DNA from 3 places in the Lactobacillus melliventris genome. Region 2 is predicted to be linked to each of the others. Evidence: predicted binding sites of a transcription regulator. Region 2 holds the regulator's gene; each other region holds the start of a gene.
What was found. Region 2 encodes Rex, which represses fermentation and respiration genes when NADH is low (regulators of the CRP and FNR family bind a similar motif). Its sites were predicted from a motif close to TTGTGAANTANTTCACAA; they were not measured.

Region 1 (4,806 bases), on a different contig from region 2:
CAGTAAAATAAAAAGATTGGTTCGCACAGTTAGCCAAATTCCCAAGACTGCTGCAATTAAAAGTAGGCTAAGCATAACCGCCATTGCGGTTGCTGGTGATAAATTACGCTTACCAATTAAATTATGTTCTTTTTGATAATCTTTGCTTTTAGCCAGACGATAGTCCTGCACGTTATTAAAACCAGTCACAAATAAAGCTATTGCGCCTTGAGCAACTAGGTATATTAAAGAATTTTGCCAATTAAAAGTATGAAAATAAAAGTAAGCAAATAGAATTCCTAATAAATAAGGCATTAAACTATTGAGCTTGGTATTAAGCCGCACCAACTCAAAAAAATCAGTTATAGTAAAATGACTGTACTTCTTTTTAGCCTCCATCTCGTTTTCCTTTCAGAGCATTATTTTAGTATAAAAGTTAATTATTAGTTTTTAAGTTTTGCAAGTCTATAGCCATTACCTGAAAACAATTTGAATTTATTTTTTAAGCCGGAAGTAATATATACTTTTTTCTTTTTGGTGATAAATATTGCTTCTACACCAGGTTTATGTTCTACATAATCATAGCCTTTTTTCAAACCGCGATTAAATACAGCAGTTGAAAGGCCATCGCCAGTGGTTGAACGCTTGGCAATAATTGTGACACTTAACAAGTTGTTTTGACAAGGGTAACCTGTTTGAGGATTCATTAAGTGGCTATAAACTTTATTACCGACTTTGAGGTATCGTTCATAAATACCTGATGTTACTGCAGTTGCATTCTTTTGCGGTAAAGAGCCGATGGCATCACCACGCGCAGCGCTGGGATCCTGAATACCTACCGTCCAGTTACTGTTATTCGTAGGAGAATTGCCCATAACATAAACGTTTCCGCCTAAATCAATAATCGCGCTGGTCACACCATTTTTTTGCAAAACTTTCATGACTTCATCAGAAATAAATCCTTTGGCCATGCCACCTAAATCGAGCATCATTTTCTTTTTCTTAAGAAAAACAGTTTGTTTCTGATCATTAAAAATCACATTATGATAATTAATTAATGGCAGCCGTTTTTTGATGGTACTTGGCTTAGGTTTATGGGCGTCAGGAAAGCCAATCCGCCATAAACTGGTAATTGGTCCGATTGTTAAGTCGAATGTACCAGCGGAAATTTTACTATAATAGTAAGCATCTTTGCACATACGGTAAATAGTGGGAGTAACTTTTACCGGTTTAATTCCGGCATATTTGTTAATTTTGTCTATTTCACTGCCTTTTTGATTAACGGTAGTTTCAGTGGCTAACTGTTTAATGCGCTTAAAACCCGCTTTTAAGGCTTTTTGCTGGTGTTTATTGTAAATTTTAATGGTGCAAACTGTTCCCATTAGAAATTGAGTATCTGAAGTAGGGGTAGTGGTAACAGCGGTTTTGGCCGGTGCTGTGTCTTTACTCTGAGTTGAGCAAGCTGTCAGGTTGAAGCTTGCTAATAGTGATACGAGTATCAGCAAAAACTTGTTTGTTTGCTTCTTCATATAATTTATTTCTCCTAATAAAAAAGAGCGGCTAAATGTCACTCTTTTTGTGATTAACTAATTATCTTTTTATTCCTGGTAAACGATATTGTCAACCTTGATAGTTCCGCTTTTACCTTTTTGAGCGGCATTAATTAGTTGTTCAGCGTAAGCAATAAATGAATGAGAAGATTCTGTTGCTCCTGAAACAGCTTGTACTTTTTCGGTGTTGCCTTTAGCTTTGATGAATTCCTTTTGTAATTTTGGAATGTATTCTTTAGGGCCAATCTTGTTAACCTTCTTCATTTGCTTTTCATAAGCAGCATTTTTGGTCTTGGAAACGCCCTTTTTATTAACTTGGTCGTAAGTAAAGTCACTAATTTTACCTTTTTTAATTACCATAGTTAAAACTTGACGATAGCCGTGACTATAATTCTTTTCAGCTAATTTATATGTACCATCCTTCATCTTCTTATTGTTATTGATGTGAATAGTGGCTGTATCACCTTTTTGAGCGGCTTGAGTTAGCTGGTTGACATAGTTCTTTAAAGTATTACTGGAACTGGTTGCTCCAGAAACAACTTGAATGGCACTGGAATTAGCACCACTTGCGGCAAATGATTTTTGTAATTTTGGAATGTATTCTTTAGGGCCAATCTTTGCTTGAGAATACTTCTTCATTTGTGCTTCATATTTAGTATCCTTTGCCTTTGACTTGCCGTTCTTGTCTACATTGTCGTAACTGGTGTCTGTAACCTTGCCACCTTTAACAGTCATAGAAACCTTTACTTTATAGCCATTGAAATAGTTGTCTTCTACTAATTTGTAAACACCGTCTTGCAGTTTACCACCGGCAATTTGCTTAGGAGCTTTCTTTTTCTCAACTTTGCTTACCTTTGGCTTAGAATCGCTTGAAGAACTTTTCTTAGCTGTTGTTGAACAAGCACTTAATAAAAGTGTAGAGAGTGCCAGAATGGCAGTACTATATATTAAATTATTCTTTTTCATAATATCTCCCTCAGTAATAATAAAAGATTATAACATTGTGTACGTGTTCACTTACTATAATTATAAGATAGAGCTCTACTTTGTGCAACTACAAAATATGAAAGCGGAAACTTATAATGATAGTAATTAAATCGTATAAGTAAAATATTACGAACATAGTTTGTGAAAGTGACCACTTTACCATAGTCCAAAACACTAGTATAATATAATATAACTAGTATATTCGCATTAAGGAGTGTTAAAAGTGGCTGAAACAAATATTGTAGTTATTGGCGGCGGCTATGGTGGTCTGTATACGACTAAGCATCTTGCCAAGAAATTAAAAAAGCGGCATGATATCAAAATCACGCTGATTGATAAAAATCCTTATATGACTATGATGACTTCACTTCATGAAGTTGCGGCTAACAGGGTAGAAGCCAAAAGTTTGAAATATGATCTGCAACGTTTATTTTCGCGGAGAAAAAATGTTGATGTTGTAACTGACAATGTTACCAAAATTGATCAATCTACTAAAAAAGTTATTGGCGATAACGGCAGTTATCCCTATGATTATGTCATATTAGCTATTGGTTCGCAGCCTAATGACTTTAATACTCCTGGTGTTAAAGAAAACGGCTTTGTTTTAGGCAATCTGGACGATGCAGAGCAACTACGTGACCACATTGATCTGATGGTTCATTTAGGTTCTAAAGAACGCGATCCTGAAAAGCGGGCACAGTATCTTAACTTTGTCGTTGTTGGTACCGGGTTTACTGGCACTGAAATGGCCGGTGAATTAAATTCTTGGCGTGGTGATTTAGCTAAAAAATATAACCTGCAAAAAGATGATATCAAGATAACCATGATGGAAATGGCACCAACGGTTATGAATATGCTTGATCGCTCTGATGCTGATAAGGCAGAAAAATATCTCTTAAAACAAGGTGTAGAAATTAAAGTCAATACCGGCGTTGTTGGTGTTCATGAAAATTATATTGATCTTAAAGATGGTTCAACATATCCGACCAGAACTTTAATTTGGACTGCTGGTGTTAAAGCTGTTGATACTGCTAAAAACTTTGGTTTTGAGACTGGCAGAGCTGGCAGAATTATAGTTAATGAATATTCCCAAATTCCAACTGATCCACATGTTTACGTCATAGGAGACGTTGCTCTTTATGATGCTAACGGCAGCGGCCGCGGTGAACCACAAGTGGTTCAAGGGGCTGAATCTGCTGGTAAGTGTGCTCTAAGAAATATTTTGAGTCAGATTAACGGCGGTGAACCCGTTAAGTTTAAAGGTACCTATTCAGGATTTATGGTTTCTTTAGGGCCTGCTTGGGGTGTGGCCTCTCTTGTTAATACTTTTCATCTGAGCGGCTTTTTCGCCATCTTAATGAAAGACATAGTGGACATGATTTACTTCATGGAAATCTATTCTGGTCATTATCTCTTTCATTATATTATGGATGAATGGTTCAGAATTAAGCGCCCAACTTTGTGGCGCGGCAATCTTAACCGGTATGGCAATGTCTTATGGACTGTACCTTTGAGAATTTACTTAGGCTTAATGTGGTTAGTAGACTGCTGGTATAAAGTTCAAGGCAGTGGTTCTTGGTTTACCAACAAATTGCAACTGCATTTTCCATGGCTTGTGCAAGCTGCAACTAGTGGTGCTTCACAAAAAGCTGCCGCTACTACAGCAGCAAGTGGCAAGGCAGCGACTTCTGCTGCTCCTGCACTATTTTCCCTAAACTATGACTATGGTCACTCACCAATGGCTGTTTTTGATAAAATGCCAAACTGGGTACAATCAATGACTAAAGTCATGATTCCTAACAAGGATGCGGCATTAGTTGCTCAAAAGACAATGACGTGTTTGGAAATTGCATTAGGAATTATGCTGGTTTTAGGATTATGCACGTGGTTTGCCGGTGGCATGAGTGCAATTTTTGTAGCTATTTTCTGTTTATCAGGAATGAACTATTGGGTAAATGTTTGGATGATATTTGCGGCAATAGCAGTTATGAACGGCTCTGGTAGAGCATTTGGTCTGGACATGTGGTTTGTTCCGTGGCTAGAAAAGAAGCTTACTAAGCTGAGATATGGTGTCTTGAAGCCAATTTATCATGTCGATAAAAACGGAGTAAAGAACTAACAATGCTAACTCTAAAAAGTCCTATGGTTTTATCTGTAAGACTTTTTTAGTTTTATTGTTAGTGAGGTAATACATGAAAATTTTAAAGAAGCTTAAACTTGGTGATTTTTTAATAATAGTAGTTTTATTAATCATTAGTTTTACTCCTTTTTATATGTTGCACAATCAGGA
Region 2 (4,806 bases):
TTTGTACAGCGCTAAGCTGTTCTTGCAAGGGACCTAATTTGTCAAAATTAGTGGCAATTTCAGGATCAGCCATTTGAGATTGAATATCTTTTTGCTCTTTTTCCAGCTTTTCAATTTTATTTTCGGTATTTTCAACTTCTCTTTGCAATTTACGTTTTTGTGAATCACGAAGCTTTTGTTCTTGATAGGACAACTTGTTTTTATTTTTTTCGGGTTCAATGACAGTTGTGTCTTCATTAGCAGATGTACTGGCGGAAACGGCATTTTGCTTAGTTTTCTCGTTTAAATAATAATTATAATCACCCTCATAAACTTGGGCAGTACCATCTTTGATCTCTACAATTTTATTAGCTAATTGATTGATGAAATAGCGGTCGTGAGAAACAAACAATAAAGTACCGTCAAAATCCTGCAAAGCTTTTTCTAATACTTCTTTCGCCTCAAGATCCAAATGGTTAGTAGGTTCATCCATCAGCAGAAAGTTGTTATGTTCAAGTGATAATACAGTTAACGTTAATCTCGCTTTTTGACCACCAGATAATTGTCCGACAGTTTTATCAATATCTTTTGCCGTAAACAAAAAACTGGCTAAAATGGAACGAACATCTTTTTCAGGCATTGTTTTATGCCGGTCCCAAACGGTGTCAATCACCGTTTTAGTTGGATCAAGTCCTTGTAGTTCCTGATCATAATAGCCGATATCAAGGGATGCACCATATTTAATTGAGCCTTTTTTCGGCTTTAATTCCTTCATCACGGTTTTTAGTAAAGTTGATTTACCAATACCATTTTGACCAATTACGGCTACGCGATCGCCTTTATTTATTTGCAGAGAAATATCGTGCACCATTGTTTTTGTCGGATAGCCAATTGTTAAATCACGTAAAATTAGTACTTCTTTACCAGATGGCCGCTCGCTTTGAAAATTAATGCGCACTTTATTTTTGTGTTTTGGCGGAGTAATTCTTTCCATTTTCTCCAATTGCTTGCGGCGACTTTGTGCTCGTTTAGTAGTTTTGGCTCTGACAATATTTTTTTGAATAAATTCTTCGTCTTTTTTGATTTGCTCTTGCTGCTTTTCATACGCTTCTTCTTGCTGGCGATCACGCAGCTGCCGTTCAGCAACGTATGCGGAATAATTCCCCTTAAAGACAGTTAATTTGCCAAATTGCAATTCAAAAATCTGTGTGGCTAAATTATCTAAAAAATACTGATCGTGGGAAACAACTAAAATAGCACCAGAATAGTTTTTAAGATAACTTTCCAGCCAGTCCAGAGTGTCTAAATCAAGGTAGTTGGTAGGCTCATCAAGTAATAGCAGAGCAGGCTTGCGCAGCAGCAATTTAACAAATGAAAGTCTGGTCTTTTCTCCTCCGGAAAGACTTGCGATTTTTTTGGACCAAGTTGCTTCAGGAAAGTTAAAGCCATTCAAAATACTTTTGATATCAGCCTGGTAGGTATAGCCCCCTTGCTGCTCAAAGTTGAATTGCAGCTGGTCATACTGTTTTAACAAATCACTTCTTTTAGGGTTAGCAGCAATATCCTGCTGTAAACTTGTGATTTTTTTGCTCATATTAATTAATGAAGTAAAAACAGACAACATTTCTTCCCAAATTGTTTTACTTTCATTTAAGCCATTTTCTTGGGCAATATAGCCGACATCTATATTTTTATTGATGGTGAAGTCACCATGTGTGGCTTCTTCTTCACCGGTCATAATCTTAAGCAGGGTCGTTTTACCGACACCATTTGGTCCAATAAGACCTATTCTGGCATTTGCGTCAATTGAAAAATTGACATTTTTAAATAATGTGTTGGCACCAAATTGTTTTTCTAAATCGTGTCCTTGTGCAATTATCATAATTTTTCACCTAAAAACCATTTTAGCATACGTATTGAATTTCTTGTGTGAGAGTTTGACGGATATATGAAAGAAAAAGAGCAAAAATACAGCTTTTTAAGCGTGAATGAATAAAAATACCAGTTTCTATTATCAAGCCTGTTACCATTTTGCTAAAATTTAAAAGATTGTGAAAAAAATGTTTGCAAATGACGTAAATTTATAGGTAAAATAGAATTGATTGCTGAGAAATTCACAAGAACGAATTATGGTTACTTAATTAAGTTGGAGGCTTCTTAAATGGAAAAAATCAAAATACCAACGGCAACGGCTAAAAGGTTGCCGTTATATTACCGTTATCTTATTATCTTAAATGAGGCTGGCAAAGAAAAAGTTTCTTCGACTGAATTGTCTGAAGCTGTTCAGGTAGACAGTGCTTCAATCAGACGTGATTTTTCTTATTTCGGCGCTTTGGGCAAAAGGGGTTATGGCTACGATGTAAAAAGTTTACTTTCTTTTTTTAAAAAGATTTTAAACCAAGACACTTTAACAAATGTTGCTTTGGTTGGCGTAGGTAACTTGGGTCATGCTTTATTAAATTACAATTTTAAACGCTCAAATAATATTCGCATTTCTTGTGCTTTTGATATTGATGAGAAAATTACCGGCAGAATTCTAAGCGGTGTGCCTGTCTATGATATGAGTGAACTTAAAAAGCAGCTTAGTGACCAACAAATTTCTATTGCGATTTTAACGGTGCCATCTGCGGCTGCTCAAAAAACTGCTGATGATATGGTAGAAGCTGGAATTAAGGGAATCATGAATTTCACCCCAATTCGTTTATCTGCACCAAGTGGCATTCGAATTCAAAACGTTGATTTGGCTACTGAGTTGCAGACACTTATTTACTTTCTTGATTCGGATAAGAAAAAATAGTTTTAAAAAGCAAATTAGCACTTTTTTACTCAAAGTGCTAATTTTTTCTTGCATTTTTTCATAAAAGGGGTTATTATCATAAATGTAAGTTAGCACTTGACAAATAGGAGTGCTAATGGCACATAAAAGAGATTAAAATTTAATTTTAGGAGGGACAAACGTGTTACAACCAATAGGTGATCGCGTGATCGTAAAAGTTAAAGAAGAAGAAGAAAAGACTGTAGGCGGAATCGTCCTGGCTTCTAATGCTAAACAAAAGCCGACAGAAGGTGAAGTAGTTGCTGTTGGTGATGGTAACTTTGCTGAAAATGGCAACAAAATACCTATGACTGTTAAGGAAGGCGACGTTGTTTTATATGACAAGTATTCTGGTACAGATGTTAAATACGATGGTCAAAAATATTTAGTCCTTCACGAAAAAGATATTTTAGCAATTGTTAAGTAATTAAGGAGCGTATAAAAATATGGCAAAAGAAATTAAATTTTCAGAAAAAGCAAGACGTTCCCTGTTAAAGGGCGTTGACAAATTAGCTGATACTGTTAAGGCTACTATTGGTCCTAAGGGTAGAAACGTTGTTTTGGAGCAATCTTACGGCAACCCAGACATTACTAACGATGGTGTGACAATTGCCAAGGCAATTGAATTAAGAGACCACTATGAGAATATGGGTGCTAAGTTAGTTGCAGAAGCAGCACAAAAGACCAATGATATTGCCGGTGATGGTACTACTACTGCGGTTGTTTTAACCCAAGCAATTATTCGTGAAGGTATGAAGAATGTTACTGCTGGTGCTAACCCTGTTGGTGTTCGTCGCGGTATTGAAAAAGCCACAAAAGCTGTAGTAAATGAATTACACAAGATTAGTCACACTGTTTCTTCAAAAGACCAAATTGCTCAAGTTGCTTCAGTTTCTTCAGCTTCAAAAGAAGTTGGTGATTTAATCGCTGACGCAATGGAAAAAGTTGGTAATGATGGTGTTATCACTATTGAAGACTCACGTGGTATCGAAACTGAATTATCAGTAGTTGAAGGTATGCAATTTGACCGTGGTTACCTGTCACAATACATGGTAACTGATAATGACAAGATGGAAGCTGATCTTGACAATCCATATATCTTAATTACTGATAAGAAGATTTCTAACATTCAAGACATCTTGCCATTGTTACAAGAAATTGTGCAACAAGGCAAATCACTTTTAATCATTGCCGATGATGTTTCTGGTGAAGCTTTGCCAACATTAGTTTTGAACAAGATTCGTGGTACATTCAATGTTGTTGCTGTTAAGGCTCCTGGCTTTGGCGACCGTCGTAAAGAACAACTGCAAGATATTGCCGCTTTAACTGGTGGTACAGTAATTACTGAGGACTTAGGGCTCGAATTAAAGGACACTAAGATTGACCAATTAGGTCAAGCTCGCCGGATTACTGTAACTAAGGACTCAACTACTATTGTTGATGGTTCTGGTTCAGATGAAGCAATTAAAGACCGTGAAGACTCAATCAGAAAGCAAATTGCAGAAACTACTTCTGACTTTGACAAGAAGAAATTACAAGAGCGCCTAGCTAAATTAACTGGTGGAGTTGCTGTTATCCATGTCGGTGCTGCTACTGAAACTGAATTAAAAGAACGCAGATACCGCATCGAAGATGCTTTGAACTCAACCCGTGCTGCTGTTGATGAAGGCTACGTTGCTGGTGGTGGTACTGCTTTAGTAGATGTTAAGGATGCTGTTAAGGACCTTAAAGGTGACAATGCTGATGAACAAACAGGTATTAACATTGTCTTAGAAGCTTTGACTGCTCCAGTTCGTCAAATTGCTGAAAATGCTGGTGAAGATGGTTCAGTTATCTTGAATAAGCTTGAAGGTCAAGAAAATGAAGTTGGTTACAATGCAGCCAACGGTAAATGGGAAAACATGGTTGAAGCCGGAATTATTGACCCAACTAAGGTAACCCGTACTGCTTTACAAAATGCTGCGTCTATTGCTGCCTTGTTATTGACTACTGAAGCCGTTGTTGCCGAAATA
Region 3 (4,806 bases), on a different contig from region 2:
TCACTGCAGAAAACTCGTCACCGTTGAGCCAAGGCCGTGCACTATGCCAAATTTCACCTACAATATAGAAGTCCGGTTTAATTGCAGTAAGCGCATCATGAAATTTTCGCCAAAAATGATGGTCTACTTCGTTAGCAACATCCAGCCGCCAGGCATCAATATCAAAATATTTTACCCAATAAGTTGCGATTTCCAGCAGAAAATCTTGGACTGCAGGATTGGCAGTATTTAATTTCGGCATTTGTCCTTCAAAAGCAAAGGTATCATAATTTGGTCCGCCTGCCTCAGGTCCTTGATATGGTTTAACTGGAAAATGATTAATATGAAACCAGGATGCAAACCGCGACTTAGTGCCATTTTTGATTACATCCTGCCACTGCATTGACTGACCGCCTAAATGATTAAAGACAGCGTCCAGCATTACCTTCATTCCCCTTTTATGAGCTTCACTCACAAACTTGGCAAACAAATCCTTGTCACCAAAATCAGGGTCAATTTGCAGATAGTCTATCGTATCATACTTATGATTGGAACTGGCCTTAAAGACCGGACACAGGTATAACCCATTAACGCCCAGTTCCTTTAAATAGTCCAGATGGTCAATAATCCCCTGTAAGTCGCCTCCGTAAAAATCTTCTCGTCCGGGATGATCTTGCGGATTCCAGGGTTTCGTGCCTTGAGGGTCATTATTTTTATCACCATTGGCAAAGCGTTCAGGAAAGATCTGATACCAAACAGTATTTTTAACCCAGTCAGGGGTTTTGGTTTGATCAATTTCATGCAAGTAAGGCAATTTGAAGTAGCTGCTGTCAGCTGCTAAATTTGCTGCGGTAAAGTCTTTAATCCCGCGGTCTCCAACAATTTTATGGCTGTCATCCTGGCCAATGACTTCGAAAGTATATTTAAGGCGGCGATAAGGAGCTTTCAAAGTTGCTATCCAATAATCAGTTACCTGCCCTTGTCCCGCCTTAGTCATGGCCACGGTTTTATCAGTCTTGGTATCAAGATAATTATCAGTATAATGAACTATTACTTTTTTAACATCATTTTTGGCACTATGGAACCGAATCCGCACATGGTGCTGACTAATGACAAAACAGTCTTCGCTTTCTGTTCTATGTTTCAGGGCTGCTAATTGCATTTTTTCCTCCATTATTTACTTAAAACCACACCAGAATACGGCATCAAAATTAATTCATCATTATTTAAATAATGCTGTCCGGCAGTTAGCATGACTTTCCTATATTCACCAGGTATTTTAATTTTTAATTTTTGACTGCTTAGTGAAACAGCCACGATTGCACTATCATTTGCTAAATCCCGCTGGTAAACGTAGCTGTCATTAGCGGTTGCTAACAAGTAAAAACTACCTGATTGAAACAAAGCCGTTTTTTTCAAACTAATCAGATGTCTGTAGAAGTTAAACATACTGTCAGGGTCATCCAGTTCGGCCTGAACATTAGCGTTATTTTGGCTTTGACCTTCAAGCCATGGTCTCACTTTTGAAAAACCATAATTTGGCTCTTTAGTTGTCCACGGCATCGGCCCTCGTGCCGGCATTTTGTGGGCTTGGCTGACCATTTTTAGTGCTGCTGCTTTTGTTAGACCCCAATCTGCAGCTTTCGTGATAAAGCCTTCCACCTCTTGATCATTAAACTCTTCTTCAGCAGTAAAAAGCAGGTTTTTTAAGCCCAATTCTTCGCCATAGTAGATAATAGGGATTCCTCGTTGCAAATACATCAACATTGCCAAGCTGCGTGTCTGTGTTTCAGTTCTTGCTATTCTGCTAGCCAGTCGCGGCATGTCGTGATTGCTCCAATATAATGTAGGCTGAGAAACCTGCGCCAGAGTTTGCTGCCAAATAACCTGTGTCTTTTTAAAAGCATCCCAGTCAAGTCCTTTAGGCTGAAAATCTGCAGGCAAGTTAGGATCAATGTGCCCTTGATCATCCTTAAAATAACGAAAAGTAACAACACTATCTAAAAGATGGTGGTCTTTTGCCGTATAATCCGCTGCTAAGTTAACATTAGCGCTGGCAGCTTCCCCCAAAAGCAAAGCTTCCGGATAATCCTTTTTTATCTGCTCACAAAATGGTCGCAGCCATTTCTGAACTTGGGGCAAATTAGCAAAAAAGGGTTCGGCAACTACCGTTTGGTCATCTTCGTTTGCAACTTCCTTTACCGGAAAACTTTGCCGTAAATCTGTCTTGGCAATATGAATAAAAGCGTCAAGGCGCAAGCCATCTATTCCTTGAGCCAGCCAAAATTCCGCAATTTTGAGCATTTCTTGTCTTACTTTAGGATTACGCCAGTTTAAATCAGGCATGTGCTTGTCAAACAAATGGAAATAAAATTGGCCCGTACCTGCCGGATCCGGTTCCCAAACGCTGCCGCCAAAAAAGCTGCCCCAGTTATTGGGACGCTGATTATTTGCACCTGCAAAAATATAGTAGTCGCGGTATTGACTATGCGGGTCACTTTTGGCCTTTTGAAACCATTCATTTTGATCAGAAGTATGGTTTAAAACAAAATCTAAAAGCACATGAATCCCTACTTGATGACAAGCAGCAATTAGAGCTTTCATGTCTTTCATTGTTCCCATTCGGGGATCGATTTTAAAATAATCTGCCACATCATAGCCGTTATCAACCTGCGGTGAAACAAAAACAGGATTTAGCCAAATAGTATTAATACCGAGCTGTTGTAAATAAGGTAATCTCTGCCTGATTCCATTTAAATCACCAATACCATCATCATTACTGTCTTGAAAAGACTTGGGATAAATTTGGTAAATTATTGCATGCTCATACCAGTGCGTCATAAATTTATACCTCCACTTAAAGTTTAGCTGAGAAAGCTGGTGAGAGGCAATGGTAATGGCAATGTTACCGCTATCAGAAAATATTGCCGCTAGTTCAATTAAATTAGCGTAGTGCGGTATATTCAGGTATATTTTTTCCTAAAAAACTATTGCATTTTTATGTGTACAGGTTCACAATAATCTTGAAATCGCTAACAGGTAAGGAGGATTTTTTTATGAAAATAAAAGCTGCTGTTGTTAAAAAAATGGGCGATCCGTTTGAGATCGAAGACAATATTGATTTACACGAAGTAGGACCAACTGACTTGCAAATTCACATGGTAGCAAGCGGAATCTGCCACTCAGATGAAGCCTTGCGCAAAGGTGATTCAAGTGTTGGCTACCCGGTAATTCTAGGACATGAGGGTTCCGGAATTGTTGAAAAAGTTGGTGACCAAGTTAAAAACTTCAGTGTAGGCGATCACGTAATTTTATCTTTCTACGCTGATGGTATTTGTGATAATTGTTTAAAGGGGATCCCAACCCAATGCCGTCATTATAGCGACTATAATCTTTCCGGTGTCCGTGCAGATGGTGATGATCATTTCCAAAAAGACGGTCACAGAATTTGTGATATGTTTAACCAATCATCATTCACTACCACTACTGTAGTTGATCAGAGAAATGCAGTAAAAATTGCTGATAGTATCGACTTGCGCAAGGTTGGCCCTCTCGGCTGCGGCTACGTTACCGGTTCTGGTACTGTTTTCAATACTCTGAAAGCTAGACCAGGCGATACTATTGCTGTCTTTGGTACAGGTGCGGTAGGATTAGCCGCAATGATGGCCGGTGTAATCAGCGGCTGCACTAAAGTAATAGCAGTTGATGTTGTTCCAGAGCGGCTTGAATTGGCTAAAGAATTGGGTGCCACACACACAATCAACAGTAAAGAAGAAGACCCAGTTGCCAAGATCAAGGAATTAACTGGTGGATATGGCGTTGACTGGACAGTTGATACTACTGGTGTTTCTGGCGTTATTAAAAATGCTGTTGAGGCGTTGGCACAGGGCGGCACTTGCGCAGCAATTGCCGTAACAGCTCAGAACCTGACTATTTCTACTTGGAACGATCTTTGTGTAGATGATAGAAAAGTGGTTGGCGTTAACATGGGTGATGCCATTCCACAAGTTGACATACCAAGACTGCTTGAATTTTATCAATTAGGGAAGTTTCCGTTTGATAAGACTGAAAAGTTTTATCAATTTGAAGATATTAATCAGGCTAATGCTGATTCAATTTCTGGTAAAACAATCAAACCTGTTTTAATTATTGATCCTGATTACAAACCTGAATAATAAAGAAAGTAATCTTACATTAAAACCATTTATTAGAGTCTGAGAGAATTAATTTTTCTCAAAAAAATATGACCCCCAAATTTAGGACAAATTTGGGGGTTATATCATTCTTACTTGCCTTTTGCTTAATTCCATAATAAAATTTTGGTATTGGACAATTTAATTATTGTTCAAAATCCCAGAAATGTGTGAAATTTGGGAAAAGCAAGATATATTTATTTTTAAATAATTAATGCCAAAACTTTTTTTGAAAAATTGTTTTGGCATTTTTTGTGAGTTCATTTATATCAGTACAATTCTCTTGCGCGGATTTCATACCGTAAAAATATACATATTAAAATCAATATTTTAAGCTAATCTGTGCTAAAATAAATGGGTGCAAAGTAAATCTGTTATTCATATTTTTTACCGTAGTTTGTGATTAATTAAGTAGAAGTATAATCTACTTTAGTGTTAGTGAACGGTCAGACATATTGTCTGGCCATTCACTTTTTTTGCCTCAAAAAAACTAGACGTTAAAAAACACATGGTAATCAAGCCCGCTATCTGATTATTATGTGTATTTCTGCTTGTACTTATATTTTACCTGGTTGATTCTCTTTTAACTAAGGAAGGCTTAATTAGTGCCTCTCCTTGAGGAGACCCTTTTTGA

Region 1: a site for Rex is predicted at 2,531-2,548, ahead of pplA (extracellular electron transfer flavoprotein PplA). Genes of this name have one in related genera too.
Region 3: a site for Rex is predicted at 2,980-2,997, ahead of ACFQ32_RS03595 (NAD(P)-dependent alcohol dehydrogenase). Genes of this name have one in related genera too.

What each region holds. Positions count from the first base shown of each region.
Region 1 is NZ_JBHTMT010000006.1:2,202-7,007, forward strand. Features, by position in the region: gene ACFQ32_RS07245 (UbiA family prenyltransferase) at 1-378, opposite strand, end outside; gene ACFQ32_RS07250 (FAD:protein FMN transferase) at 423-1,508, opposite strand; gene pplA (extracellular electron transfer flavoprotein PplA) at 1,578-2,495, opposite strand; gene ACFQ32_RS07260 (FAD-dependent oxidoreductase) at 2,740-4,635, shown strand; gene ACFQ32_RS07265 (NusG domain II-containing protein) at 4,709-4,806, shown strand, end outside.
Region 2 is NZ_JBHTMT010000005.1:161,480-166,285, forward strand. Features, by position in the region: gene ACFQ32_RS07150 (ABC-F family ATP-binding cassette domain-containing protein) at 1-1,861, opposite strand, end outside; gene ACFQ32_RS07155 (redox-sensing transcriptional repressor Rex) at 2,141-2,776, shown strand; gene groES (co-chaperone GroES) at 2,937-3,221, shown strand; gene groL (chaperonin GroEL) at 3,241-4,806, shown strand, end outside.
Region 3 is NZ_JBHTMT010000002.1:178,082-182,887, reverse strand. Features, by position in the region: gene ACFQ32_RS03605 (glycoside hydrolase family 13 protein) at 1-1,141, opposite strand, end outside; gene ACFQ32_RS03600 (alpha-glucosidase) at 1,153-2,820, opposite strand; gene ACFQ32_RS03595 (NAD(P)-dependent alcohol dehydrogenase) at 3,036-4,154, shown strand; gene ACFQ32_RS03590 (LacI family DNA-binding transcriptional regulator) at 4,737-4,806, opposite strand, start outside.